DNA from 3 places in the Vibrio sp. R10-SF1-ISO8 genome. Region 2 is predicted to be linked to each of the others. Evidence: riboswitches for the same ligand, from Rfam matches in the RefSeq annotation. Region 2 holds a riboswitch; each other region holds the start of a gene.
What was found. Region 2 has a riboswitch for thiamine pyrophosphate ahead of thiB (thiamine ABC transporter substrate binding subunit). Riboswitches for the same ligand answer to the same signal wherever they lie in the genome.
Positions count from the first base shown of each region.

Region 1: it holds a riboswitch for thiamine pyrophosphate, as region 2 does, so the genes downstream of both, thiC (phosphomethylpyrimidine synthase ThiC) here and thiB (thiamine ABC transporter substrate binding subunit) in region 2, are expected to answer to the same signal.
Region 3: it holds a riboswitch for thiamine pyrophosphate, as region 2 does, so the genes downstream of both, thiD (bifunctional hydroxymethylpyrimidine kinase/phosphomethylpyrimidine kinase) here and thiB (thiamine ABC transporter substrate binding subunit) in region 2, are expected to answer to the same signal.

Region 1 is NZ_JCBDHL010000007.1:4,615-14,659, forward strand. Features, by position in the region: gene AC6R00_RS03230 (multicopper oxidase domain-containing protein) at 1-1,268, shown strand, start outside; gene crcB (fluoride efflux transporter CrcB) at 1,377-1,760, shown strand; TPP riboswitch at 1,830-1,928, shown strand; gene thiC (phosphomethylpyrimidine synthase ThiC) at 2,092-4,032, shown strand; gene AC6R00_RS03245 (thiamine phosphate synthase) at 4,032-5,408, shown strand; gene thiF (thiazole biosynthesis adenylyltransferase ThiF) at 5,398-6,186, shown strand; gene thiS (sulfur carrier protein ThiS) at 6,250-6,504, shown strand; gene AC6R00_RS03260 (thiazole synthase) at 6,510-7,277, shown strand; gene thiH (2-iminoacetate synthase ThiH) at 7,296-8,414, shown strand; gene AC6R00_RS03270 (aminopeptidase P family protein) at 8,589-10,045, opposite strand, start outside.
Region 2 is NZ_JCBDHL010000015.1:102,831-112,875, reverse strand. Features, by position in the region: gene lysC (lysine-sensitive aspartokinase 3) at 1-636, shown strand, start outside; gene pmbA (metalloprotease PmbA) at 827-2,170, opposite strand; gene yjgA (ribosome biogenesis factor YjgA) at 2,280-2,807, shown strand; gene thiQ (thiamine ABC transporter ATP-binding protein) at 3,051-3,755, opposite strand; gene thiP (thiamine/thiamine pyrophosphate ABC transporter permease ThiP) at 3,739-5,343, opposite strand; gene thiB (thiamine ABC transporter substrate binding subunit) at 5,353-6,339, opposite strand; TPP riboswitch at 6,407-6,528, opposite strand; gene AC6R00_RS11460 (flavin prenyltransferase UbiX) at 6,577-7,203, opposite strand; gene mpl (UDP-N-acetylmuramate:L-alanyl-gamma-D-glutamyl-meso-diaminopimelate ligase) at 7,218-8,570, opposite strand; gene fbp (class 1 fructose-bisphosphatase) at 8,876-9,892, shown strand; gene AC6R00_RS11445 (DUF2799 domain-containing protein) at 9,943-10,045, opposite strand, start outside.
Region 3 is NZ_JCBDHL010000010.1:508,213-518,257, reverse strand. Features, by position in the region: gene AC6R00_RS07970 (hypothetical protein) at 1-209, opposite strand, end outside; gene AC6R00_RS07965 (MarR family winged helix-turn-helix transcriptional regulator) at 736-1,194, opposite strand; gene AC6R00_RS07960 (hypothetical protein) at 1,527-1,718, shown strand; gene AC6R00_RS07955 (phosphatase PAP2 family protein) at 1,785-2,552, opposite strand; gene AC6R00_RS07950 (sensor domain-containing diguanylate cyclase) at 2,661-3,623, opposite strand; gene tenA (thiaminase II) at 3,804-4,469, opposite strand; gene AC6R00_RS07940 (ABC transporter substrate-binding protein) at 4,469-5,419, opposite strand; gene AC6R00_RS07935 (ABC transporter permease) at 5,434-6,234, opposite strand; gene AC6R00_RS07930 (ABC transporter ATP-binding protein) at 6,227-6,973, opposite strand; gene thiD (bifunctional hydroxymethylpyrimidine kinase/phosphomethylpyrimidine kinase) at 6,963-7,793, opposite strand; TPP riboswitch at 7,894-8,003, opposite strand; gene AC6R00_RS07920 (HDOD domain-containing protein) at 8,171-9,001, shown strand; gene AC6R00_RS07915 (LysR family transcriptional regulator) at 9,097-9,987, shown strand; gene AC6R00_RS07910 (VCBS domain-containing protein) at 10,000-10,045, opposite strand, start outside.

The sequences.
Region 1 (10,045 bases), on a different contig from region 2:
AGCTCACCGCAGAGCCAGCAACGGCTGAACTAGTACCTGGTTATACAACGAATGTACTTGGATTTAATGGTCGGATTCCAGCCCCAACGATTCGTTGCCGTCAAGGACAAGAAGTCACGATCAGATTTACCAATAAGCTTTCAGAGCCAACCACGATTCACTGGCATGGGTTAAGAATTCCAATTGAAATGGATGGTGTACCATTCTTAAGCCAAGCGCCAATCATGCCGGGTGAAACTTTCGAGTATCGTTTTACCCCACCTGATGCGGGTACCTTCTGGTATCACCCGCATATGAATAGCGTCAAACAACTCGGTATGGGGTTGGTAGGGCTGATCATCGTCGAAGAAGCGATTCCAGTAGAGTTTGATGAAGAACACGAGTTGATGCTTAAGCATTGGCACCTTGATAAGCAGGGGCAGTGGAAAGAGTTAATGATCCCTCGTCTTAGTGCGAGAATGGGAACCCCCGGAGAGTGGAGTAGCGTCAATGGTATACATGAGCCTAAGTATCAATTAAAGGAAAATGCCACTACTCGGCTGCGTATCGCCAACGTTGATAATACGATTACCTATCCGATTGCTATTGAAGGGGCCGAAGCATGGGTGATAGCCATCGATGGTAACCCGATTAAAACTCCCTATAAGCTCTCTCAACATAAAATTGGCCCAGGTATGAGGGTTGACCTTGCCTTAAGAACTCCGAAGCAAGGAGAGTCTGTTTATGTCCGATATATGAAGGGTAGATTTCCGTTTCCTCTGTGTGAGTTTGAAGCGATCAGGTCTGATCTTTCTGATCACAGGCCGATCCCTCAACTTCCTCTTAATCCTGTGCCTGATCTTGATTTGGCCAATGCGGAGAAAATTGATTTTGTATTTGAATGGGAAGGGGCAATTTCACCGGTTGGAAAAGATGGTAAGTCGGTTCCTAAGTTTTGGCTAACCAACAAGCGGGCTTGGGAAGGGATGTCGAAAGATAATATCCCCGCGCCACTCGCTTCATTGCAACTGGGTAAAACTTATATTTTTTATCTCAAGAATGTCACTCAGTATCATCATCCAATTCATATCCATGGCCATACATTCACAGTATTAGAGCTCAATGGTAAAAAGGTCGAGCAGCCTTTCCACACCGACACTGTGTTACTAGGCAAAAACGGCACGGCTATCGCAGCATTCGTGGCGGATAATCCAGGGCGCTGGATGTATCACTGTCATGTGATCGAGCATATGAAAACCGGACTAATGGGATATATAGAAGTTAAGTGACTCCTGTAACTTTTAAAATGTTTGCAGTTAGCAATGGCTAAATCTTAATTTATGATCTTCCGTGAGCGTGTATTTTGGCTACAATACACCCAGTCAATCGGAGGAATTATGGGTCAGTTTTCAATATTGGGTTTTATCGCACTCGGTGGTGCATTTGGAGCATGCTCTCGTTATCTTGTTTCAGAGCTTTGTGTTGTGCTTCTTGGGCGTGGTTTTCCATACGGTACGCTAGCCGTTAACGTGGTCGGTTCTTTCATTATGGGCTTGCTTATTGCTGCTTTTGAAAATGAGATGCTTGCTACCGAACCATGGCGCCAAATTATCGGACTAGGCTTTCTTGGGGCACTCACCACCTTCTCTACGTTCTCTATGGATAATGTGCTTCTAATGCAACAAGGCGCTTTTTTTAAGATGGGTTTGAATGTGTTGCTGAATGTCTTTTTAAGCATTTCTGCTGCATGGATTGGTTTTCAAATACTCATCAAGAGCTAATGTTGGTTAAAATTTAGCTAATTATTGTTCATCACGGCTTGGTTTAGCCAGGCCGTTTTTATATACTGCAATTACTTGTCGGAGTGCCATAAGGCTGAGACCGTTAATTCGGGATCCGTTGAACCTGATCAGATTAAAATCTGCGAAGGGAACAAGAGAAGATATCTACACCAGAGTTCTGTCTGGTTACCTATCAAATAGTCGAATGTTGTTATATACCATTAGTGCACACTAGTAAGGTCATAATTCGATTCCTCTTGTCGCATCTTTCCGCCAAGCATTTTTATCCCATTACTTTTTATCTAAGAATAACAAAGCAAGGAAAAATGCTATGTCGAGTCGCAAACAAGCGAGACTGGAAGCAAAACAGTTCATTGATACACTTTCGGTACAGCCGTACCCAAATTCAAGCAAAGTCTATGTAGAGGGTTCACGCCCAGATATTCGTGTGCCTATGCGAGAAATCTCACTCGCGGATAGTCTTATCGGAGGTACAAAAGAAGCGCCTATTTTCGAACTTAATGAGCCTGTACGTGTTTACGATACTTCCGGTGTATACACTGACCCAGAACACACTATTGACCTTTACAGCGGCCTACCAAAGCTAAGAGAAGGGTGGATTGAAGAACGTGCTGATACTGAATTACTCGACGATGTTAGCTCGGTATACACGAAGGAGCGTTTAGAAGACGAGACGCTTGATGAGCTACGTTATGGCAATTTGCCACGAATTAGACGTGCTAAAGATGGTCAGTGTGTCACTCAGCTGCACTATGCGCGCAAGGGTATCGTTACCCCTGAGATGGAATACATCGCCCTACGTGAAAATATGGGTCGCGCTCATTATCGCGATGAGGTGCTGAATCAACAGCATCCTGGTCAAAGCTTCGGGGCCAACTTACCCAAAGACATTACTGCAGAATTTGTTCGTAAAGAAGTCGCAGAAGGTCGAGCGATTATCCCTTCCAATATTAACCACCCAGAATCTGAACCAATGATTATTGGGCGTAACTTCTTAGTTAAAGTAAACGCTAATATCGGTAATTCATCAGTGACATCTTCAATTGAGGAAGAGGTTGAGAAGCTAGTATGGGCGACTCGCTGGGGTGGCGATACTGTTATGGATCTGTCTACTGGGCGTAATATTCACGAAACTCGTGAGTGGATTCTACGCAACAGCCCGGTGCCGATCGGTACTGTGCCAATGTACCAAGCGCTTGAAAAAGTGAACGGCATTGCGGAAAACCTCAACTGGGAAGTGATGCGCGATACTCTGATTGAGCAAGCAGAGCAGGGCGTCGATTACTTCACTATTCACGCAGGGTTATTGCTTCGCTATGTGCCTATGACGGCAAAACGTGTCACTGGCATTGTTTCTCGTGGTGGTTCTATTATCGCGAAATGGTGTTTAGCACATCATCAGGAAAGCTTCCTATATACTCACTTCCGCGAGATTTGTGAAATTTGTGCCAAGTATGACGTGGCGCTTTCTCTTGGTGATGGCTTGCGTCCTGGCTCAGTAGCCGATGCGAACGATGAAGCGCAGTTTGCTGAGCTTCGTACTCTAGGTGAGCTAACCAAGATTGCTTGGGAATATGACGTTCAGGTCATTATTGAAGGCCCAGGCCATATTCCGATGCATATGATCAAAGAGAACATGGAAGAGCAGCTAGAGCACTGCCATGAAGCGCCGTTTTATACCCTTGGCCCACTGACGACCGATGTTGCGCCGGGCTATGATCATATCACTTCAGGTATTGGTGCCGCGATGATTGGTTGGTATGGCTGTGCGATGCTTTGTTACGTTACTCCAAAAGAGCACCTTGGCTTACCGAACAAAGAAGACGTTAAGGTAGGTATGATCACCTATAAGCTCGCAGCACATGCGGCCGACTTAGCCAAAGGTCACCCAGGTGCTCAGGTCCGTGATAATGCACTTTCTAAAGCGCGTTTTGAATTCCGTTGGGAAGACCAATTTAACCTATCGCTAGACCCTGAAACCGCACGTGCTTACCACGATGAAACTCTACCTCAAGAGTCTGGAAAGGTTGCACACTTCTGCTCAATGTGTGGACCTAAGTTCTGTTCAATGAAGATTTCACAAGAGGTTCGTGAATATGCGAAGGATACTGAGCAAGTAGCAGCGGACCAAGCTATCTCGATTAAAATGCTCGACGATCCACTTGAAGGTATGCGTCAAAAATCGCAGGAGTTCCGAGAGACAGGTTCTGAGCTATACCACCCAGCAGCTCATGCAGAGGTAAGTGACTAATGAGCAAAATCCTAATTCCGTCATCATTGATTGAGCTAACAGGCTTAGTTCAGCAATGTTTGTTGTTGGCGAAAGAACAGGGTTTTTGCATCGAAGAGGTTGAGTTGGGTGTAAGCCTAAATCAGTCTGTTCAGCTTGTTCGCGACCAACAAATTACACATGTCGCTACCGATCTCATTGATGGGTACGACTATGACTCAGAATACACATTTGCACTTTATTATCGTTCAGGGTTGTCGGTAGAAGCCTGTGCAGAGCAACCATCTAATGCCATTTATATTGGCATTGCTGATGGTTTGGCTTGTGATAAAAAGGATGATGTGCTTCAGCTCGATGTTTGGCGTCATCCCATAAACGATGAAGTAAGAGCGCTTTCCGTTAAGTCTAAACTCAATTCTGAATTTGAGCCTGAGTATCACTTTGCTTGGATAGTCGTATTGACCGTACTCAATTTTCCTATCGAAGATGCGTTAACTCTCGCGCGAGGAATGACAACTCAACAAGCGAATGTTTCACGTGAAACAGTGTCGAATGATAAATCATTGACTCAGTGGGCTGAGCAATTCAATCAGTTCCCAACCCCCGTACTAGAAGATAGACGACTTGGCATACAAGTTGGGTGGTCTGCGCAAGGGGAGAGTGTCAGCTTTGCTAACTTAGCTAAGCAGAGCTTAGGACTTTACCCAGTGGTCGATGATGTTGCTTGGATTGAGCGCTTACTGCCGTTAGGTATCAACACCATTCAACTGCGAATTAAGAACCCACAACAAGCCGATTTAGAACAACAGATCATTCGAGCAATTGAACTCGGTCGCCGGTACCAAGCGCAAGTGTTTATCAATGACTACTGGCAGTTAGCTATTAAGCATGGTGCCTATGGTGTTCATCTTGGGCAAGAAGATATAGAAGAGTCAAACTTGGCTCAGCTAACCAAAGCGGGCATTCGTTTAGGCCTTTCTACCCATGGCTATTATGAGCTGCTTCGTATTGTGCAAATCCACCCTAGCTACATTGCGCTGGGACATATCTTCCCAACCACCACTAAGCAGATGCCATCGAAGCCACAAGGTTTAGTGCGCTTAGCTCTATATCAAAAATTGATTGATAGCATTCCTTATGGTTGCACGCATGAGGGCGCTTGTACTTTGATTCTTGGTTATCCGACGGTTGCAATCGGTGGTATTGACCAATCGAACGCAGACCAAGTTTGGCAAACCGGCGTTTCGAGCTTGGCGGTTGTTAGAGCGATTACATTGGCGCAGTCACCTAAGCCTGTGATTGATTTTTTCAACCAGTTGATGAAGGAAAGGCAGTCAACCTTTACTGATTCAATCTCGATAGCAACTAATGAAGAGAGAGAACAACATGCTCACTGATCAGCAGTTCCTCCGCTATCAGCGTCAAGTCGCTCTGCCAGAAATTGCTGAAAGTGGTCAGGAGAGACTGATCAAATCCCACGTATTGATTATTGGCTGTGGCGGGCTTGGAAGTGCTGCGAGTCTCTATTTGGCGTCGGCGGGGGTCGGTAAGTTAGTAGTCGTTGATGATGATGAGGTCGATAGTAGTAACTTACAGCGTCAGGTCATCTATCGTGAACGTGATCTCCAGCTTGCTAAAACGGAAGCGACGGTTAAACAGCTTTCTGAACTTAACTCCATGATCCAAGTTCGAGCGCTTCACAAGCGGCTCGACAAGGCACAGTTGCAGCTTGAAGTTATGCTGGCGGATGTCGTGTTGGACTGCACTGACAATATGCCAACTCGACAGCTAATAAACCAAGTTTGTTTTGAACAAGCAACGCCACTTATATCTGCAGCCGCGATTGGCTGGCAAGGGCAGTTTGCTGTCTTTGACTATCAAGCGAATAGTGGTGCTGACGGAGAAGAAGGTAAGGCTTGTTATCGCTGTTTGTATCCATTCGATGAACTGCAACAAACGAAGAAATGTAGTGAGAGTGGTGTGGTTGGCCCAGTGGTGGGCACACTTGGAAATTACCAAGCATTAGCGGCGATACAAAAACTCGCTACTGGCCAGTTTTATGTCGAGACCGCCAAGCTGCATCTTTTTGATGGCTTAAAAATGCAGTGGCAAACCATGGGGATTAGCAAAGACCAACACTGCCAAGTTTGCGCTCAAGATCAGAGTGCAAGTTAACGAGAACAAAATATCCAATTGGTCTACTTGAAGTAACGATTGGAATTAAGAGAGTTGGAAGCAATGGCGTTATCAGAACAACAAACAACACAAGCACTTGCTGAAGAACTCGATGTGATCACTATTGTCATTAACGACCAATCACATCAAGTTGTCAGTGCGTCAAATCTACAGCAAATCATTCACCAGTTTGAGCTGCCTGAAATGGGGTGTGTTTTTGCAATTAACAACAATGTTGTGCCGCGCAGTGAGTGGGCGAGCACAGTACTTTCGCAGGGAGATAGTATCTCTTTGTTTCAAGCTATCGCAGGGGGTTAAAGTCGATGCTTAAAATTGGTGATAAACAGTTTGAATCAAGACTGTTCACAGGAACCGGCAAGTTTGCTAACAGCCAATTAATGGCGCAAGCGATTCAAGCCTCAGGCTCTCAATTAGCGACTATGGCGTTAAAGCGCGTCGACGTAAACGATCAGCAAGATAATATTTTGAAACCGTTAGTACAATCGGGCGTAAACCTCCTACCGAATACTTCTGGTGCGAAGAACGCGAAAGACGCTGTGTTTGCCGCGCAACTTGCGCGTGAAGCGTTGGGAACTAACTGGTTAAAATTAGAAATCCACCCTGATCCTAAGTATTTAATGCCGGACCCAATTGAAACACTAGCTGCTGCAGAGGAGTTGGTTCGTGAAGGGTTTATCGTACTTCCTTACTGCCATGCAGACCCTGTGTTGTGTAAGCGATTGGAAGAAGTAGGCTGTGCAGCAGTTATGCCATTAGGCGCGCCGATAGGTTCAAACAAAGGCATCGTTTCCCACGACTTCCTAGAGATCATCATCGACCAGGCCAATGTTCCTGTAGTTGTGGATGCAGGTATTGGAGCGCCTTCACATGCCGCGCGTGCAATGGAAATGGGCGCCGATGCGGTACTTGTTAATACGGCTATAGCTGCGTCGAGCGATCCAGTCGCTATGGCACAGGCATTTAGAATGGCAGTTGAATCTGGGCGAATGGCTTATGAAGCGGGTCTTGCTGGTAAGGTGTCTCACGCAGTCGCATCAAGTCCACTGACTTCATTTTTAGATGAGCTATAGGTTCTAAGCGAGAATAACATGAGCTTTGTTGAACAATTTAAGCAGCTCAATTGGGATGACATTTCGATGTCGATTTATGCCAAGACAGCACAAGATGTTGAACGTGCATTGAGTAAGCCCAAGCGTGACCTGGAAGATTTTAAAGCGCTGATTTCACCAGCTGCGGAACCCTATTTGGAGCAGATGGCTCAGTTGTCTTACACGGCAACTCGTAAACGGTTTGGCAATACTATGTCACTCTATATTCCACTGTACTTGTCTAACCTGTGCGCCAATGCTTGTACTTATTGTGGATTCTCAATGGAGAACCGTATTAAGCGTCGCACCCTAAACAAAGATGAAGTATCTGCGGAAGTTGAAGCAATTAAACGAATGAAGTTTGATAGTGTTTTGCTGGTAACTGGCGAACACGAAACTAAAGTTGGCATGAACTATTTCCGTGAGATGGTGCCGATGATTAAGCAGCGCTTTAACTATTTGGCGATGGAAGTTCAACCGCTCGATCAAGACCAATATGCAGAACTTAAGACCTTAGGCTTGGACGCCGTGATGGTATATCAAGAAACTTATCATCCTTCTACCTATGCTGAGCACCACTTGCGTGGTAACAAGATGGATTTTGAATATCGACTAGATACCGCGGATCGATTGGCAAAGGCGGGCATTGATAAGATTGGTATTGGCGCTTTGATTGGCTTGGAAGAGTGGCGAACAGATTGCTTTTATGTTGCGGCGCATCTGGATTATCTTGAGTGCACCTATTGGCAAACTCGTTACTCGATTTCGTTCCCGCGATTGCGTCCCTGTGAAGGAGCACTTCAGCCAAAGTCGGTGATGACAGATAGACAATTGGTCCAACTCATTTGTGCTTATCGCTTGCTGAATCCAGAAGTTGAGTTGTCTCTATCTACTCGTGAGTCTCCAAAGTTTAGAGATAATGTATTACCTTTGGGTATTACAACCATGTCTGCTGCATCAAAAACTCAGCCAGGTGGTTATGCGATGGATGACCTTGAACTGGAGCAGTTTGAGATCAGTGATGAGCGAAGCGCAGCTTCGGTCGAAGATATGATTCGCGCGAAAGGGTTCGATCCTGTTTGGCGAGATTGGCACTCGGCTTATTCAGGCTTGTCTTAAAAATAGTGTTTCACGTGAAACACACACAATAAAAAGAGGGTTGATGCCTTACATCAACCCTCTATTCTTATCCAGTTGTCCAGTTGTCCAGTTGTCCAGTTGTCCAGTTGTCCAGTTGTCCAGTTGTCCAGTTGTCCAGTTATCCAGTTATCCAGTTATCCAGTTATCCAGTTTCTAGCCATGAGCAAGTGGTAAGGTTGCCTGACGCAGCCAATCCTTCACTTCACCTTCTACTAGAGGGCTGATCGCATCCCAGACTTTTTGATGATAGTCATTCAACCAAGCCAGCTCAGGTCGAGTCAGCATATCTACATTGATGTTACGCTTGTCGATTGGGCAGCGTGTTAGAGACTCAAAAGACAGAACAGGGAAATCGCCGTTGGTAGGCGTTTCGACAACAAGTTCTAGGTTCTCGATACGGATACCAAATGCGTCAGCGCGGTAATAACCTGGCTCGTTCGATAACACCATGCCTTCAGTTAAAGGAACATCGATTTGTCGCTTCGAAATACTAGCTGGCCCTTCGTGAACACTGAGGAAGTGACCAACACCATGACCGGTACCATGGTCGTAATCATAGCCTTCAGCCCACAGATGCTGACGCGCGAGCGTATCAATTTGGTAACCTCGTGTACCTTTAGGGAAACGTGCGCGAGCGACACCAATATGACCTTTTAGAGCTAGCGTGAACTGTTTTATCATCTCTTGTGAAGGTTGACCGATTGCGATTGTGCGCGTGATGTCTGTGGTGCCATCTAGGTACTGACCACCCGAATCGACAAGGTAAAGCGTGTTCAATTCAAGCTGACCAGGCTCTGGCTGATTCTCATGATTATAGTGGCACATCGCTGCGTTGCCGCCTGCTGCTGAAATCGTATCGAAGCTAAGATCCATCAGAGTTGGGTCTTCACTACGAAATGCTTCTAGCTTATCTGACAAGGTTGCTTCGTCATGCAGACTACCTGCGGCTACTTCAGCATCTAGCCAGCAGAGGAATTTGCTCATCGCAACGCCATCACGGATATGACATGCTTTCATTCCGGCGATTTCAATTGCGTTCTTCGCCGCTTTTGGCATCAGGCATGGATCAGCTTTGCTAACTACAGTTGCGCCTGCATTTTGTAGAATTAGCTTAAACCATGCGTTGCTTGTTACCGGATCCACCAGAACTTTCTTTCCGTTTAAAGTTTCTAAACGCGCTTGTAAAGCTTCAGGGTGATGAACCGTTAAGCCTGTCCCTACGTGCGCGTCAAACTCTGCTGGTAGGCGAGCTGGGTCGAGGAAGAATTCTACGCTTGAGTCTGAATGAAGAATCGCGTGAGAAAGCAAAACGGGTAGTCGTGATACGTCAAGGCCGCGCACGTTAAGCAACCAGCAAACTGAATCAAGAGCGGTAATCACTGCGCTGTCTGCTCCAGACTTTTTAACTAGTTGCGCGACTTCTTGGCGTTTACTTTGACTAGATTGACCGACCGCTTCTGTCGCCATTAGGCGAACATCAGAAACCACAGGAGCAGGGCGATCGTGCCAAAGTTCGTCAATTGGGTTACTGTCGAGAATCTTTAGGTCAAGTGTACCGGCAAGTTTTGCTTGTGCCATGTCTAACCATGCAGAGTTGTGCATGCGCGGGT
Region 2 (10,045 bases):
CCAATTCCTGAAATTAGTTTTAGTGAAGCGTCTGAAATGGCGAACTTTGGCGCTAAAATTCTCCACCCATCGACGCTTCTTCCTGCACTACGCCACGATATTCCTGTGTTTGTCGGCTCATCGAAAGAACCACAGAAGGGCGGAACTTGGATTCGCCATCAGGTAGAAAGCTCACCGCTATTCCGTGCTCTGGCTCTGCGTTGTAACCAAACCATGGTTACACTGCGCAGCGCCAACATGTTCCATGCCTATGGTTTCCTAGCTAAAGTGTTTGAGATCCTTGCTAAACACAAAATCTCGGTCGACTTGATTACCACTTCAGAGATCAGTGTATCTCTCACTTTAGACCAAACAGATACTGCTGGCGGTGCACCACAACTTCCAGAAGCCGCACGTGTTGAGCTAGAAGAGTTATGTACGGTCGAGGTAGAACACAACCTATGCTTGGTTGCTCTGATTGGTAACAATATGAGTGAGAGTAAAGGCTATGCAAAGCAAGTATTCAGCACTTTAGAAGATTTCAACCTGCGTATGATCTGCTACGGCGCGAGCCCACACAACCTTTGTTTCTTAGTTGATGAGTCAGTCTCAAAACAAGCGATTCAGAAACTGCATACAGAGTTGTTTGAGGAATAAAAGGGATTCGGGATTCGGGATTCGGCTGATATTTTAAAGGGTTGGCATTTTTGCCAACCCTTTCGTTTTGGAGAGCTGGAGAGCTGGAGAGCTGGAGAGCTAAAGCTTCAAGACATTGATAAATGAGTCAAGTCTAGTTCTCCAGCAGCGAAGCGGTCTAGCTATCCTTAGGACGTAGTCCGCTCCTTGTTTACTCCCCCGCAACCTTCATTGATTCAAGCAGGATTGAGCCTGTTTGGATCTGCGAGCGAGTCTCTACATCGTTGCCTACTGCAACAATCTGATTAAACATATCTTTGAGGTTACTTGCGATGGTAATTTCAGACACTGGGAACTGAATTTCACCGTTCTCTACCCAAAAACCTGCAGCACCACGAGAGTAATCGCCAGTCACGACATTAACGCCTTGGCCCATCACTTCTGTCACAAGCAAGCCAGTACCTAGCTCTTTCAGCATTTGCTCAAAGTTCTGACCTGTCGATTTCACAAACCAGTTATGAATACCACCCGCGTGACCTGTTGGCGTCATATCCATTTTACGCGCCGCGTAGCTAGTAAGCAGGTAAGTAGCAAGAACACCATCAGTAATGATCTCGCGATCTTGGGTAAAGACCCCTTCACTATCAAATGGGCTTGATGCAAGACCACGCAACACATGCGGGCGTTCAGAGACGTTAAACCACTCAGGCAGCACTTGCTTACCTAAGTGATCAAGCAAGAAAGAAGATTTACGGTAAAGGTTACCACCACTGATCGCCATCACTAGGTGACCAAGTAGGCCAGTTGCTACATCAGCAGCAAACATCACTGGATATTGACCTGTTTTTAGCTTTTGCGCATCAAGACGGCAAACGGTCTTCTCAGCAGCTTTCTGACCGACAGTTTCTTGCGTCCAAAGTTCATCTTTATGGCGCGCTACTGTGTAGCTGTAATCACGCTCCATTTCACCATTGTTGCCCTGGCCAATCACACAGCAACTCGTGCTATGGCGGCTAGAAGCATAGCTAGCGAGCAATCCATGGCTATTGCCATAGACTTTCAAACCATAGTGGCTATCGTAGCTCGCGCCATCACTTTGTTTGATCTTATCGCTGTAAGAAAGGGCCTGTTGCTCGGCTGCAATCGCTACTTTCGCGGCATAATCTGGATCTGGCGTATCAGGGTGGAATAGGTCGAGATCAGGCACCTCTTGCACCATTAGCTCTTTTGGAGCAGGACCAGCATAAGGATCTTCAGAGGTGTATTGCGCAATATCGAGTGCCGCAAGAACAGTTTGTTGGATCGCTTTATCACTCAGATCGGAAGTGGATGCACTGCCTTTACGCTGATTACGGTAAACGGTAATCCCAAGCGCGCCATCACTGTTAAATTCAACGTTCTCCACTTCGCACATACGAGTCGAAACGCTCAGGCCCGTGGTCTTGCTGATCGCGACTTCGGCGGCATCTGACTTCTCTGCTGCCATCTCTAGAGCTTTAGCTACTGCTGCTTCTAACTCAACTCGCTGTTGAGCAACTTGCTGTCTTACGTCCATATTTTCTTTATTTCTTAAGATCAATTGCCTTTAGAATAACAAGAATTTCGCTTTCTCCCCACGATTCTTGTTAAAATAGAGAAATAGATGTTCAAATTAAGGCAGAAAAATGGCACGTAAGAATCAAAAAGCGCCATGGGAAGAGGAAGAAGAGATCATTTGGGTCAGTAAGACCGAATTGAAACGCGACATGGAAGAGCTACAAAAGCTAGGTGAAGAACTCGCGAGCTTGAAGCCGTCCGTGCTAGAAAAATTTCCCTTAAGCGAAGACCTTGCAGAGGCAATTAAAGACGCGCAACGCTTCAAGAACGAAGCTCGTCGCCGTCAACTTCAGTACATCGGCAAGCTAATGCGTTTTGAAGATCCTGAGCCACTACAAGCAGCTCTGGATAAAGTGCGTAACAAACACTCACAAGCTACTGCCGAACTTCATAAGCTTGAGCAGCTTCGTGACCGAGTGGTAGAAGAAGGCGATAGCGCAATCGGTGATGTTATGGAACTTTACCCAGCTGCCGATCGTCAACGCTTACGCCAGCTCGCTCGTCAGGCAGCAAAAGAGAAAAAAGCAGGCAAGCCTGCAAAAGCCTTCCGCGAAATCTTCCAAGTGCTGAAAGAGCTAAACGAAGAAGAGATTTAAGCGAGAAGCGAGAAGCGAGAAGCGAGAAGCGAGAAGCGAGAAGCGAGAAGCGAGAAGCGAGAAAACTTTGAAGGGTTGGTACAATGTATCAACCCTTTCCTTTTATATTCAGGTAATTAACTCCAAAAAGAAATACCACTACCTGCGACTTTCTAGTTACTGACCACGAATACCTCTCGAAGGGCGAAGCCCGATCTCGACTCTCTAGCGCAGCGTTCCCGAGGACAAAGTCCGTTCCCTCTCCTACTCCCCCGCGCGAACAAAGTCACTTAGCGCTTGATTAGCGTGGCTCGATGACAGCTGTTCAATGTTATCTGAGACTTCGACTCGGCCATTGGCGACAAAGATAAAATCAGAGGCAATTGCCTTGGCATCACTGATATGGTGCGTCACCATAACCACTGTAATGTTTCTCTCTTCAGCTAACTTGCTTACCAAGTTAAGCATCTCTTCACGCAAAATAGGATCAAGGGCAGAGAAAGGTTCATCGAGCAGCCATATCTTATGCGGTTGGACAAAACAGCGTGCTAACGCAACACGTTGACGCTGACCACCGGAAAGTTGCTCTGGTAATCGATCAAGATAAGCTTCAACCCCGACTTGCTGCGCGGCTTGCTCTACTAGCGCCTGCTGATCGGAAGTGAGCTTTAAGCCAGGGTGCAAGCCAAGTCCAATATTCTGACGCACGGTTAAATGAGAAAATAGGTTATGCTCTTGAAACAGCATAGCGAATGGGCGTTGATGTGGCTCTTTACCAACAATATTGCGGCCTTCAACCTCAATGGTTCCCTCGGTCGGTTCAATAAAGCCCGCGACTAAAGCCAACAGGGTCGATTTACCCGCGCCGCTTGGCCCCATCAAAGCAACAATCGACTGTGGAGAGATCGAGGCATCAAAGTGAAACAGTTCATTGTGATAGTAGTAATCGACATTACTTAAGGTCAGCATGATTCACCTTCGAGTTGGCTTTTAATGAGGTTTCAATGAGCGTGAAACAGCCGACGCTCAAGAGTAATAGAGTCACAGATACTACTGCAGCAGATTCCATTTGATAGCTACCAAGCAGCTGGAATAGGTATAGTGGCAAGGTGCGAAATTCTTGGCTACCAAACAAAGCAATCGCACTTAAATCGCCAATCGCAAACATAAAGCTGATCGCAAAGGCATGAGCCATCGGTTTTTTCAGCGCTTTCCACTCAACCACTTTAAAACGATTCCAACCTTTCATTCCTAAACTGGCACAAACATATTGATATTGCTGCTCGACATGCAGCATTGGCTGAGACAGCGTTTTAATCACATATGGCAGACCCATTAAGGCATTCACGGCTACGACAACCACTAGAGCTAAGCTAAATACATCAGTAAATGAGCGCAGCAATAGAAACAGTCCGGTGGAAATCACAAGGCCGGGTGTGACAAGAATAATGGTGCCAATCAACTCAATATGATCCGCACTCTTCTCGCGATAGTTAAGGCGTAATCTTCGGCTGGTTAACAAGATGGCAATGCCAGCAATCACCGCAATCACACTTGCCATGGTTGCCACTTTCACAGACGCCCATAGTGCCTGCCAAAAACGTGCGTCGGTGAAAACATCCAGCGCATGACTGTTAAGACCACTGAGCAGCACCATCAGTAACGGAGGTAGCACCAGCAGCATTGAAAAGGCTATCCACCCCCAATCCCAACACTTAGAAACAAACGAGTCTTTAGACAAGTAAATAGTCTGACTCTGCGAGCCTGAGGTGACTGAGATCGGTTTCGCTAATCGCTGAATAGTCAACGCCATAACACCGCAAAGCATCATTTGCCAAATAGCCAATAGCGCGCCAGCTTGGAGATCGAAATCAAACTTAATAGCTTGATAGATTGCCAGCTCGATCGTGGTTGACTTAGGCCCACCACCGAGTGCCATTACGGTAGCAAAACTGGTGAAACAGAGCATAAACACCAAGCCGCTGACATGAGGTAATTGCTGACGTAGCCGCGGCCATTCTATCCAACGAAACTTATCCCAGTGTCCCATGCCGAGATGGGCGCATAGTTTATGCTGCTCTATTGGGATAGAGTCGAGCGCCTGCAACAATAACCGGGTCGCATAAGGAAGATTAAAAAACACGTGCGCCAATAAAATGCCATTGAGCCCATATATTGAGAACGGCAACTTGCTGTCTAAACTTTTGAACAGATCGGAAATCAAGCCGCTATTGCCATAAATGGCGAGCAGACCAAACACCCCGACTAAGACAGGCAACACCAGTGTGGTAGCAAACAGTTTGAGTAACAGGGATTTACCAGCAAACTGACGGCGAGATAATGCGTGCGCGACTGGGATGGCAAGGCCAACACTGAGCAAAGTAGAGAGAAAAGACTGATAGAAACTAAATTTGGTGACATGTCGATAGTATGGATCACTCCATACCTGACTGATATCTAACGATGGCGCGTTAACCAGTAAAGCACCGAGAGCAGAAACGACAAAGGTCGCGATGAATATCGCGACCCATAAGCCAATTTTTGGGGTATTACGCAAAAGAGCCTCTTAGAATGTCAGCGCACTTTGCCATTCGCGAATCCAAGATTTACGATTTTCGGCCACTTCGTCGGCGCTAAAGGTCAGAGCTTTGCTTGGTAGAGTCAGGCTTTCAAAACCTTCAGGCAGTGCAACGTCAGTGACTGGGTACATCCAGTTGCCTGTTGGCATTGCTGATTGGAACTCATCACTTAGAATAAAGTTCATGAACTCATCTGCTAGCTTTTGATTTTTAGACGCTTTTACTTTCGCAGCCACTTCCACTTGCGTGTAGTGACCTTCGGCAAAATCAGCGGCGGCATACTTGTTGTCACTTTCGGCAATCAAGTGATAAGCAGGAGATGTGGTGTAAGAGAGAACCAGATCAGACTCACCTTCAAGGAACATTGAATACGCTTCAGACCAACCTTTAGTGACGGTTACGGTTTTCTTGGCAAGATTTTGCCAAGCCTGAGTCACGTCATCACCGTAAACAGACTTCATCCACAGCATCAGACCTTGCCCTGGCGTTGAAGTGCGTGGGTCTTGATAGATCACTTTCAGATCATCTCGTGATTCCACCAGCTCTTTCAAGCTTTTGGGTGGGTTAGCTAGCTTCTCTTTGTTGTAAACAAAAGCAAAGTAACCGAAATCATAAGGGACGAAAGTTTTGTCCGCCCAGCCATTTGGCAATGCAACCTTGCTGGTGTCTACGCTATGTTCAGCCAACAAACCTGTTTTTTTCGCTTCCGCCATCAGGTTGTTGTCTAAGCCTAAAATAATATCCGCTTTGCTGTTATCGCCTTCTAAACGCAGACGATTAAGGATAGAGACACCATCATCCAATGCGACAAAATTAACATCACAACCACAATGCGCTTCAAACGCTTTTTCTACAACAGGACCAGGGCCCCAATCGGCAGCAAAAGAGTCGTAGGTATAGACAGTTAAACTGTTTTCTGCGGCTGTCGCTGGAACTGTCGCTAGCACTGCTAACGCAAGGGAACTTATTGAAATGGTGCTTAGAGTGTTTTTCACTGCTCGCTCTCTCCTTGTTTGAGCGGCACAGGTTTGAGAAGCGGAGTTCAAATCCAAACTCAATTCCTACGCCAGCATTATCTGGTTCAGGTACACGGGTCCCAAGCGATGGCTCGATCTCAGCTGACGCTAACATAAGTTAGGCCAATAGCTCCCCGATGAGTAACGGTCGAATTGTAATAGTTATGTGGCTCAATAGCTAGCGCCGTTCACATATCAGCTCTGACGGGAGTCATAGCCCCAGCGAGGAACCAATCCTTGATCTACTCCTAGGTGGTCGAGAATACGCGCGACCATAAAATCAACCAGATCATCAATCGATTTCGGTTGATGATAAAAACCTGGTGCAGCAGGCATGATGGTCACGCCCATTTGTGACAGCTTGTGCATGTTCTCAAGATGCAGGGTAGAGAATGGCGTCTCGCGAACCACCAACAGTAGTTGACCACGCTCTTTCATCACCACGTCTGCGGCACGTTCAATCAGGTTGTCAGACATACCGTGCGCAATCGCCGCAACGCTGCCAGCTGAGCAAGGACAGACGACCATCTGTTTCGGCGCAGCAGAGCCAGATGCAACCGGAGAGAACCAGTCATCTTTACCGCATACAATCAGCTTGTCTGGGTCGCAATTGAGATGCTCAACCAAAGTTTGCTTAGCCGAATCAGGATTGGCTGGCAGTTTAAGGTCATGTTCAGTTGCAAGCACCACTCTCGCAGCAGATGAAACAAGCAGATAAACTTGATAATCAGCAGCCAGAAGGCGCTCTAATAGGCGTAAACCATAAGGAGCACCAGAGGCACCGGTAAAGGCTAAGGTGATGGCTTTTTGTTGTTTAGTCATATTAAAAAACTACACTATTGCTCTAGCTTTGCCAGAAGCTTGTTGTGAATACCTTCGAACCCGCCATTGCTCATTACCAGAATCTGATCACCTGAGCTAGCACTAGCAACAATTTGCTCCACTAGCTCATCGACATTATCTGAGGTTTGCGCAGGTTGTTCACATTGAGCTGCAATATCTTCCACCGACCAATCAATCGAGTCGGGTTGATATAAAAACACCTGATCGGCTTTTTGTAACGAAGCGGCCAAAGTATCCTTGTGAACACCTCGCTTCATCGTAGCGCTGCGTGGTTCGAGTACCGCGATAATTTTGCTATCGCCGACCTTGTTACGTAGTCCACCGAGCGTCAGTTCAATCGCGGTCGGATGATGGGCAAAATCGTCGTAAACCGTGATGCCATTGACCTCACCTTTGAGCTCCAAGCGGCGTTTGGTATTGATAAATTTGGCTAAAGATTCACAGGCTAAGTCTGGGGTGACGCCAACATGGCGCGCAGCAGCTATCGCCATCAAAGCGTTATCTACATTGTGATCACCAACTAGACTCCAGTTCACGCGACCTACTTGCTCGCCTTGGAACAATACGTTGAACTGCGAGCCATCAATATTTATTTTCTCCGCCTGCCAGTCACCTTGCTCACCACTAAACTCAGTTTCGCTCCAACAGCCGCGCTCAAGCACATCTTGTAGTGCACTATCTTGTTTCGGTGCAAAAATACGCCCATTGCCCGGCACCGTGCGAACAAGATGATGAAACTGACGTTTTATCGCTTCAAGATCGTCAAAGATGTCGGCATGATCAAACTCTAGGTTGTTCATAACTAAGGTGCGTGGATGATAGTGCACAAACTTAGAACGCTTATCGAAAAAAGCACTATCATATTCGTCGGCTTCAACAACAAAAAACATGCTTTCACCAAGACGAGCTGAAATTCCGAAGTTACCCAAAACACCACCAACCAAGAAACCCGGCTTATAGCCACAGTCTTCTAAGATCCACGCCAACATACTAGACGTTGTGGTTTTTCCATGAGTACCAGATACCGCTAATACCCAACGGTCATGAAGTAAGAACTCTTGCAGCCACTGAGGACCAGAGGTGTAACGCAAGTTATGATTCAGCACATACTCGACACATGGATTGCCGCGGCTCATCGCATTACCAATCACCACTAAATCAGGTGCTGGTTCGAGTTGCGACGGGTCAAAGCCTTCTATAATTTCAATACCTTGAGATTCCAGTAGAGTACTCATTGGTGGATAAACATTGGCATCACACCCTGTGACTTTATGCCCCAATTGACGTGCTAATACAGCTGCACCACCCATAAAAGTGCCACAGATCCCCAGGATATGAATATGCATAGAAAAGCCTTGTTCTAAGCGGAAAATATTGTCCTCATTATGGCGACAATATGGCAAAAAGCGAACTACTTTAGCCACCTTAATAAAGAGAATTGACTCACTGATTACGCTTTGCTCACTAACTCATCTCTCATCGCTGTGAAAACTGTTGAAAGTTTACTAAAAAATTTGAGATCTAAGACAGTTAGTTCATTACCAATAAAAAGATCTAACTTTTACACTTATCTCGGGTAGTCATAAAAGCTCCGTTAGAGAACGAGACATCCCATTCCCCCTATCTATGAGCGACTTTTAAAGGAAAAACCATGTCTGGAATGCGCACCCTTGGCGAGTTCATTGTTGAAAAACAAGCGGACTTCCCCCACGCTAGCGGTGATCTATCATCCCTACTCTCTTCAATTCGCCTTGCTGCAAAAATTGTTAACCGTGAAATTAACGCAGCTGGTTTAGGTGATATTACTGGTGCAGTTGGTACTGCAAACGTTCAGGGCGAAGATCAGCAAAAGCTTGATGTCTACGCGAACGACAAATTTAAGGCCGCTCTTGAAGCCCGAGATCAAGTGTGTGGTGTTGCCAGTGAAGAAGAAGACGAGGCGGTAGCGTTTAATAAAGAATTGAACAAGAACGCAAAATACGTTGTGTTAATGGATCCATTGGATGGGTCATCGAATATCGATGTTAACGTTTCTGTTGGTACAATTTTCTCCATCTATCGCCGTGTATCACCAATCGGTACCCCTCCAACAGAAGAAGATTTTCTTCAACCTGGTCATAAGCAAGTTGCAGCGGGCTATGTCATTTACGGCTCATCAACCATGTTGGTATACACAACAGGTAATGGTGTTAACGGCTTCACTTACGACCCTTCACTAGGCACTTTCTGCTTGTCACATGAAAACATGATGATTCCAGAAGACGGTAGCATCTACTCGATCAACGAAGGCAACTACATTCGTTTCCCTATGGGTGTTAAGAAGTACATCAAGTACTGTCAGGAAAATGCACCGAGTGAAAACCGCCCTTACACTTCGCGTTACATTGGCTCTTTGGTCGCAGACTTTCACCGCAACCTATTGAAAGGTGGTATCTATCTCTACCCGAGCACGCAAAGCCATCCAAATGGTAAACTGCGCCTACTTTACGAGTGTAACCCTATGGCTTATATCATCGAACAAGCAGGTGGAGTAGCATCTGACGGTGTTCAGCGTATTATGGACATTAAGCCAACAGAGCTACACCAACGCGTGCCATTCTTTGTAGGTTCGAAAAACATGGTTAAGCAAGTCGAAGAGTTTTTAGAGCTAAATCGCGAAGAAAACTAATCTTCAAACGCTAAAAACAAAAGAGTCGCTTAATCGCGACTCTTTTAGGTTTAAAACGCTGACCCCGCAGTTGAGTGACGTCCAGAGATATAATCTTGCTTGAAAAATGGGTCAATCCGATCACAGATTCCAGCATAAGGTTTCCCTACTACC
Region 3 (10,045 bases), on a different contig from region 2:
TCGCTTAGTGGCTCGGAGCCAATGACAAAGTTGTCGAAGAAATGAGCGTTAGAGAATGCTGAAACCTTCGAGATCTCAGTACTCGCTAACATATACATGGCACCCATTCGCGCATCTGCCATTTGGGCTACTTGAACATCCAACGCAGTATTTTTTGTTTTACCAAACATTTTGTCTTTGATCAGACGCTTTAGAATTTTTACCTGCATGCAAGCCTCGCAACAAAATCAGACACAACCAACTATAAATTGATTGCTTACATTAATGTTATTTATACATTTGCAAGAATAATACATTTTTTTGCGAATAAGGTGGTCTGTTTAGACAAATGATGTGGAATGGGTTCCATTCGATATCATCAGAGCAACCTAGTAAATCAAAACCGCCTGACAAGAAATTCACAATCGAAAACAAAAATCTCCAGGAGTATCACTTTCGAAAAATCTTGAATCATTTTCGATTCAAAAATGAAAAGATATGAGGTAACATAGGTATAAAAGAGGTTATAAGCTATCTATAAAACCAATAGTGACAATAACCTTCTACAATAAAGAGGTTCGGTAGGTGAGGACGCAATAATGAACAAACAGAGCGCAGTTATTCAGCTTCCGTTTCCACTGCTAGTGATAAGCTTGTCGACTTGCGCTTATCATATCTTGCAATACATCTCGTAGATGCGAGATGAACGAGTAACAAAAAGGGTGCACTATTGCACCCTTAATCAAAACCGCTTCGTTATATCTCGTAAAAATCTGGCTTATAACGAAGAATGATTTTCTCCATCGCAGAGAAAACATGCTTGCGTTCTTCATCATTCAGATCTTGAGTCGCAAAGCTCATTTCGTCACGAATCATTTGTGCTAATTGATCGTGTACCTTTTTACCTTTCAGCGTCAAAAACAAACGCTTGGCATTTTTGTGGCTTGGATCTTTCGCACTCGCAATCAGTTCATTCTTTTCTGCATGACGAATAAGACTGGTCATTGTCCCTTTGCTGCGATGCAAACGTTCTGCGATAACACTTGGTCTAAGGCCATCTTCATAGTCTAGTTCCATCAGTACTAGCATTTGCTCAAAATTCACATCATCGCGAAGTTTCGAAATTTTGTTTTGAATGGAGTTCTGAACCATACGGGTAGCGATAAAGCTCATACCTACAGTGGTTTCAAATAGTTTATTTGATTCTTCAGACATTGTGATCATTCCAATTTATGTTATCTGCCCTATTATCCATTTATTAGTTCGATACGAAAGCATTTCCAGCACACTTTATCATTAAATTTGTGAATTTGTGCTATCAGATATGCATATGTGTTGATGATTGTTCGATTCATCACTCTTATAAGTGAGGGTAATCATTGAGCGGTTAGCAATTTCCACCGCCACCACAGGTATCACGACTGGAGTAATGCTAAGTGATGAGATAGTGAGACAAACCACCCTAGACACACTCTCATTAATTTGACACCAAACTAAGATAACTGCAAAATACGGCCGATAAAAAACAGTGTACATTATGAGGAAGCATGACTTTTGAACTCAAAGTGACTCTAAAAGACATCATTATCACAGTAATCTGTATTGTCTGGTCTACGCTATGGATTTCTTCTGAAATCGACAATCATCAAGAAATGCAGCAACAGCAGTTTGATGAGCTAAAAGAGGAACTGCAAAACATCATCCAACATGAAGCGAAAAAGATAGCAGCATGCCAATAAACAACGGCTTCCTTACCGACTAATACAACAGCCCCCAGTAGTCTGTTCGATTACTGGAGGCTCATATCAACGTTTTGCTTGCTTGCCTTTAACCAGCAAGTGACCTTCTAACATCGGCCAAAGTCTATTAACAAGTTTGTCTAGACTCGGTACTAACAAATACACCATCCCCACAAACAGAATAGAGCCAACAAGATCAATCGGTCGGTGCATTCCAAGCCACAATCGACTATAGGCGACGCCTATCGCCCACACACTGACGACAGCTACCAATCCATATTGTTTGTTTTGCCAAAATAGACCACCGAAAAATGCCAAACAAATCGCAGCGAAAATCGTGTGACCGGATGGGAAAGAGTAATCTTTTTCCCCTTGCCAATGGCGAGTACGCCAAGTCGTCACCTGCTGTGAGATTTGATTGATCACCTCTGCTTTTTGTACGGTATCTAGCTTGTAAAAATGAGCGGGTTGAGGGATCAAGAGTTGATGCGAAAGTAGCTCAGTATAAGGACGTGGACTTTCAGTAATATGCTTAAGTCCCGTTTTTGCCGCAAAACCAATCACTAAAATAATACCAAGCTGAACCAGTTTACTTAGAAACTGTGAGTTGGTACCCACTATCTTCCAAGTGGCTAATATAAGTAGGGAGAGAGTAATTAAGAATCCTTTCGAGCCTGCCGAATCTGTCAACAAGGTATAACCTAGCCCGGTTACATCAGATACTTCGCTCAATAAATCAATGTGGCTAACAAACAACGACATTGGTGCAACAACGAGTAAGAAAGCGACAAGCAACATCAAGCCTTCACGTTTGTTTTGAATGAAGTTTTTCACGATAGGGATTCACAACAGCTAGAAACGAAGCTGAATTTTAGTCGAGAAGGCGTGGAAAATTTATCAATACAATGTCAATTTAATGAAATTTCGTGTTGATTGACGACGTTACCCTCTATTTGTGTCCTTTACTCGCAACATACGTTGATCGGCAATATTCAATAAAGACTCCAAGGTTGTGTCGTTAAGCACTTTAGACGAAGCAATGCCAACACTGAATCCTAACTGATATAAGTGACTCGGGTCTTGATTAAACGCTTCGACTGCTTGTGTAAAGCGATCAATAGCGATGTGCGCGACCATTTCGGTGGTGCCCGACATTAAGACGACAAACTCATCTCCGCCCATGCGCGCGTAAACATCCGACTCTCTAAAAGATGACTGCAACAATTGCGTAAACTGCTTCAGTGCTTCGTCCCCCACTTGATGCCCGAATTGGTCATTCAGCAGCTTGAAATTGTCTAGGTCGAAATAGGCCAAAGAGACGGGGAAACCACCAAATCGGCAGTATTCGAGTAGCTTTTCTCCTAATGAAGAAAAACCTCGTCGATTAGATATTTGGGTCAATGGATCTGTGGTTGCTGTCACTCTGGTTGCTAACTCTTGCTCTACAATCTTAGCCAAATCGACAAGGTCGTTCACTTGCTCATGATTAAACTGGCGAGGCTTAGTATCAATCACACACAAGGTACCAAGCATAGAGTTATCATGGTGGACAAGAGGAACACCAGCGTAAAATCGCACGCCCGGCTCACCAACAACAAGAGGGTTATCTGCAAACCGCTCATCTTTCGTTGCATCAGAGATGATGAAAGGATCAGTGCCCAGGATAGCATGACCACAAAAAGAGACATCACGCGGTGTTTCTCGCGCATCAATCCCGTAGCAAGACTTAAACCATTGACGATCGCTATCGACAAGGCTCACGACAGCGATTGGCACATCGAACAATCTTTTAGCCAATCTAGTCACACGGTCAAAACGCTCTTCTGAATCGGTATCTAGAATTTCAAGCTGCTCAAGTTCATTGAGACGCTGAGCTTCATTATCTGGCTTATTGGGTACTTGCATTGGTCATCAAGAATTTTGCAAAAACATACTAAAAATCTTAGCAGTCAAGGATGAAGATGCCTGAAAGTTGACCAATAAATTTCAATTCATGCAGCTTGAGATAACAAATCTATCAACAAGAAAGACAGGGGGGCTTGAATACCAGATGCACTCAAGCCCTTAATTTTCATTTGGATTGGATTAGATTTTGACATCTAGCCCTTGCTGCCAAAATGCCACTTCCATGCGCGTTGCCGTTTTAAATACCTGAATCAGGTTCTGACCGCGTTGGCTGTTGATATCAATCTCTTCTAGCAATTGGTTAAAATGTTCTGAACCTTGTTCAACGCCAGACTGAAACTCTTCACCACCATACAACTCTATCCAGCTGCGGTATGGGTTGCCTTCTAGTTTAGTCGTATCGCTTTCACTCAAAGCCTTACCGATCACCGCGTAGCCAATCGAACAAGGAGCAAGCGCAGCATACAGCTCGACCAAATCGCCCGTCATTCCTGCATCAAGCACATAGCGAGTGTATGCCACCGTTCCAAAGTCTTCAGGCTCATTCTCTAAATCAGATTCTGTCAGGCCCCACTGACCACAGTAAGTCACATGGTGGCCAATTTCTGAATCAAGCAAAGCATGAACACTTGGCAAAGCGCGGCGCATATCTTCAAGGTTACGCGCTTTGTATATCGCCAAGGCATAAGCGCGAGCATATTGTTTTAAGAACAAAAAATCCTGCTTGAGATAGTGCAAAAAACAAGGCTGAGGCAAAGTGCCCAGTGCAAGTTGCTGTACAAAAGCATGCTCGGTGTACTCTTGCCAATCAGACTCACAAGCTTCGATGAGGTCTTGATACTTCATTAGTTAAACTCCGGTACGTAGTCCGCTGCTTTTGGCAGTGTCTCAATCAGATTTTGCGAGTACATAAACTCGGCGTAGTCATCATAACGGTTAAGGTCGACCGCAGATGGGCGCAGCGCAAAACGAGTTAAGGTATCATTCCAAGCACGTTGGTTAAGTTCATTATTCAAGGTATCTGGTGCGTAAGCGACAAACTGTTTCCAAGAGGCTTGCGGGTGGTTAACGATATAGGTCGTTGCTTGCTCCAACGCTTTGTTGAATGACTTGATGGCTTCAGCATCATGGGTTTTCGCATTAGCCACAAATACTAACTCATCGTAAGCAGGCACGCCGTGCTCCTCTGGGTAGAAGGCTTTCGCTTTGTAACCCTCTAGTTCAAGTTGGTTGGTTTCAAAGTTACGCAAACCGCCCCAAATCGCATCAACCTTGCCCGATGCTAATGATGTAGAGAGCGCCCAACCAACATTGATGATGTTCACATCTGAAAACTTCACACCTTCTTGGCCCAGCATAGTACCGATGGTGGCTTCTTCGTTGCCCGCAATCGCAATACCTATATTTTTGCCTTTTAGGTCAGCCAGATTGTCGTTCTTGCCGTTATCTAGCACCATCAAGGTGTTAAGTGGCGTTGCAATCAGTGTCGCTGAGCGAATCAGTGGTAAACCGGCAGCGACATCAATGGTCAAGCTGGGTTGGTAGGAAATCGCTAAATCGACTTTGCCCGCCGCGACAAGTTTTGGCGGCGTGCTTGGATCGGCAGGTTCTTGGATCTCGACTTCTATGCCTTGCTGTTTAAAGTAACCACGCTCTTTAGCAATGACGATTGGCCCATGGTTAGGGTTAACAAACCAATCGAGCATTAGAGTGAGCTTCTTCTCTTCTGCAATGGCATTCGCTGATAATAGTGAGGTGAGTAGTGCCACTGCACTGATTTTTTTGGTTATTTTCACGGAGTATCCTTTCTTTATTGATTTTCCCAAGGAATAAATTTTTTAAGTAGTTTGTCTGTAATGAAATAGAGAGAAACGGAAAGCAGAGCGAGGATGAATAATGCGGCGAACATTTCATCGATGATCATGCGTGCATTCGCTTGAAGCATTAGGTAGCCAAGACCCGCACTTGAACCGACCCACTCTCCGACTACAGCACCTATCGGTGCAATCACAACGGCAACTCGAATACCTGAGGCCAAAGTTGGCAGCGCAGCAGGGAGTTGTATGTGTCTTAATAGCTGCCATTTACTTGCTCCCATTGTCTTGGCGAGATCGAGATAACCCGTTGGTGTATTGCGCAAACCGTCATAGCAACAAGTGGTCACAGGAAAGAAGATAATGATTGCCGCCATCACCACCTTGGACGCGATGCCGTACCCAAGCCAAAGCATCAGTACAGGCGCAATGGCAAACACCGGGATTGCTTGGCTAGCAATAAGCATAGGTAATAGCCAACGTTTTAATGGTTTAAACAGCAGCATTTGCAGTGCAAAGATAAGCCCCATAGAGAGGCCAAGCAGTAAACCCAGTATGATTTCTTGCCCAGTAACAAGAGTGTGTTTCATGAGTACATCAAAACGTGAAATCAATCGCTCGAAGACATCTAGCGGAGCAGGCAAAATGAAGCTTGGTATATCAAACAAAACCACAACGCTGTGCCAAATGCCCAAAATCACCAACAGGCTAACCGTCATACGCACCATTGGATGTGTCACCTGAGCGTTGATTCTCTTATTAGGCAACGTAAGTTCTAGATTCGATACCTTACTCATAGTCTTGCTCCAACTTGTCTAGAATACTTCGCTGCAAAGCTGCACACTCACCATCTATCTCGCGCGGAGGCAGTGAGGCAGGAACGTCCAACGAGTGCGCATAGGCAGGTACACCCTGAAGCAAATAGAGCGCATCCGATAAACGTACTGCTTCTTGGGGATCGTGGGTAATCAGCACAACGGTTTTGCCCTTGAGTAACTTGGCTGACAAGGATTGCAACTTATGGCGCGTGACGGCATCTAGCGCTGAAAAAGGCTCATCCATTAGCACAACAGGCTTGTCTTGCATCAGTGTACGCGCAAGGGCAACACGCTGACGCATTCCCCCAGATAACTGAGCAGGCATACTATTAACATGGGCAGCTAACCCAACCTGTTCAAGCAACTGAAGTGCTTTGTCATGATCAACATTTTGCGCACCAAAGTTACGGCTTAACATAACGTTATCTATGACATTTAACCAAGGCAGTAATAGGTCTTGCTGGGCCATGTAGGCGATTTGCTCATGTAAGTCTTGCCCTTGGCTTAGCTTAAGGGTCCCCTTCCATTCCACTTTGCTATCAAGTAAACCCGCTAAATAGCGCAACAACGTGGTTTTGCCGCAGCCGCTTCGACCTAGCAGACTTGTCCACTTCCCAGCTGGGATGTGCATATCTAAGCCAGTTAGGGTCGGGGTTGGGCTATCGAGATAGCGAAGCTGTGACGCCTTAAGCTCTATCCCGATCGCTTTAGCGCACATTGGTGTGGCCACAGAAAAAGTGGTTCACTGGGCCATGACCTTGACCCACATCTAACTGATCGGCGTGCGCAATGGCTTGAGAGATATATTGCTTACCAAGATACACCGCTTTATGAAGACGGTTACCTTGAGCAAGGTATGAAGCAATGGCAGAAGAGAGGGTGCAACCTGTACCGTGCGTATTTTTGGTCGCGACACGTTTTGCGCTCAATAACTCACTGCTTTCTTGCTCAATAAGGAGATCATTACTGTTTTGGTCTTTCTCTAAGTGCCCACCTTTAAGCAGCACTGCTTTCGCCCCAAGCGTGCGTAATGACTCGATCATCGCCCCCATTTGCTCTTCATCTTGAGGAACCTCACCACCAATCAGTGCCGCCCCTTCAGGTAGGTTCGGGGTAATGAGATCCGCGAGTGGTAGCAGTTCTTGTTTGAGCGTTGAGATTGCCGATTGCTCTAGTAACAGATCACCGCTTGTTGCAACCATGACAGGATCAACCACGAGATGCTTAGGCTGATATTGACGTATTTTAGCCGCCACGACCTTAATGATTTCGGCATCAGCCAGCATACCAACCTTAACCGCGACGACATTCAAATCAGTGAATGCGGCATCGAGCTGGCTTTCAATATGCGCTAATGGAATCGGGTGAATGGCGGTCACGCCTCGGGTGTTTTGCGAAGTAATGGCTGTAATGACAGAGCACGCGTAACTGCCTGTCGCTGACATCGCTTTAATATCCGCTTGGATGCCTGCGCCGCCACCGCTGTCAGAGCCAGCAATGGTTAATACAATAGGTGTTGTGTCTTGTGAATGTGGCATAGATGCTCCTACTACAAGACGTATAGGAACTCTCGACCACGAAAAGAACGCTCATAAAGAGACTTACTATCGAATGCGAGTACACTAAACCCGAGAAATGGAATTAGTGTGCATAGTTCCCTACGTCAGTGCTAACTGAATCAGGTTCAACGGGTCTCGCTTCGCGATCTCAGCCCTTTCCCTATTGGGTAGGCTCCCCGACTATTTCCGCAGATGATAACAATAAAAGTAAATTTAGTGCATCACTTATTTGGTGCGATGCTACAAAAAACAAACAAAACATTAGCCCGCACATATGGTATTGATTGCTTATCTTTGTAACAGGATAAGTTTCTGAACTATAGTAACTTAGCTCACATGGAATTAAGGAGAGAGCTATGAGCCAGGAGGCACTACTATCTCGACTGAACGAGTTACCGAGAATCCAGAAGGTACTTCAAGAGCTTCTCGATATGGTCAACACAAGTGATGTCGACTTTAAAGAACTAGCGAATAAAATAGCAACGGATCAAGTTCTTAGCGCTAGATTGCTCCGTCTTGCCAATTCAGCTCATTTTGGAGGAAGCAAAAGCGTATCTTCGATAAATGAAGCCTTACTTCGAGTTGGAACAGGCCCCGTCAGAACATTAGTTGTCGCTTCAGTTCTCTCTAGTGCCTTCCCTAAAATTAAAACATTAGATATGGATAAATACTGGGAAGAAACGTTCGAAGTGTCGATTATTGCGAGCAAAATTGCCATTGAGACAGGCATGGATAGCAATGAAGTGTTCACAACGGGCGTATTACACAACATTGGCGAATTGATGATTCATACATTAGTTCCTGAGCAAGCAAAAACCATTGCAGAAAGAGCCGAAGCGGGTGAAAGTGCCATTGCGGTTCAGGAAGAAATATTAGATATCACAGCACCTACTCTTGGAGCAAAACTAGCCAAAACTTGGCGCTTCCCTGATGACATGGTCGACGCCATTGCAAATTTTGCGGAGCCACGAGATGCCGAGATTTCTCCTAAAATGGCCACCACTCTTCATTTGGCCCGTTCGATTCATCGCGACTGGGATCTGCTTGAAAGCGAAGAAGGCAAAGCTCGCTACCTTACCGAACACCCTGACTCTCGCTTGTTGCATATTTCAGCTGCCTTTGCACCAACAATCGACAAATATCGAGGTAATGGTCGTGACCTCGCCTCCCACTTAAACGCCGCATGAAACATAAGGTGAGCGTACGGCTCGCCTTTTTTCTATCAGAAATCTCTGTTATCGCATAAACTAATCTCGATAATTTTATGTTATGAGAAAGTACGATGATTAACCCTGTCTGGCTCAAAACCTTCGTTACCCTGCTCGATACAGGCCACTTTACCAAAACTGCTGAAAAGTTGTTTATGACTCAGCCTGGTGTTAGTCAACATATCAAAAAACTCGAGCAAGCTTGCGGCTATCCATTAATTGAAAGGCACAACAAAAGTTTTGAAGTTACAGAAGCTGGCCGTAGTGTTTACCAACATGCAATTCAGCTTGAGCGACAAGAGTCTGAACTGCTTAGTTCTTTAAACATGGAAGACCCTTTTTCAGGTGATGTTTCGCTGTCTTGTTCGGGTTCGCTGGCACTATTGCTCTACCCACATCTACTCAATTTACAATGTAAATACTCGCAGCTCATATCAAGACTAGAGGCCGCACCTCATCAAAAAATTGTTGCTGATGTCTTGTCTGGCGCAACAGACATTGGAATTGTGACGCAGGTTCCATCTGATTCTCGGTTTAGTTCAGAAGTTTTAGGCAATGAGCCGCTATGTTTAATGCTGCCCAAATCACGTGCATCCAAAAATTTAAGCCAAGAGATGCTAAAAGAAATCGGTCTAATCCAACACCCGGACGCGATTCATTACCTTTCGATTTACTTTGCTCAATGCGGGGAGTCTGAGCTGGAGAAAATGAATATCGATGATATTCCGGTCACAGGCTACATCAATCAGTTGAGCCAAATCTTGCTGCCTGTTGCCAATGGATTAGGATTTACCGTCTTGCCCAAAAGCGCACTCGATTCGTTTGCCAATAGTGAACGAATTTCTATCTTCGAACCAAGCAATGAAGTGGTAGAAACCTTGTATTTCTTGACTAAAAAACATCGCCAGCAACCGAAACGCTTTGAAACTATTAAAAACGAAGTGGTGCAACATTTTCAGCAGTAAAATGTACGCTCGTTAGCCAAAACTGATCGTGGTTTCTAACTCTTCAATCGAAGCGCCA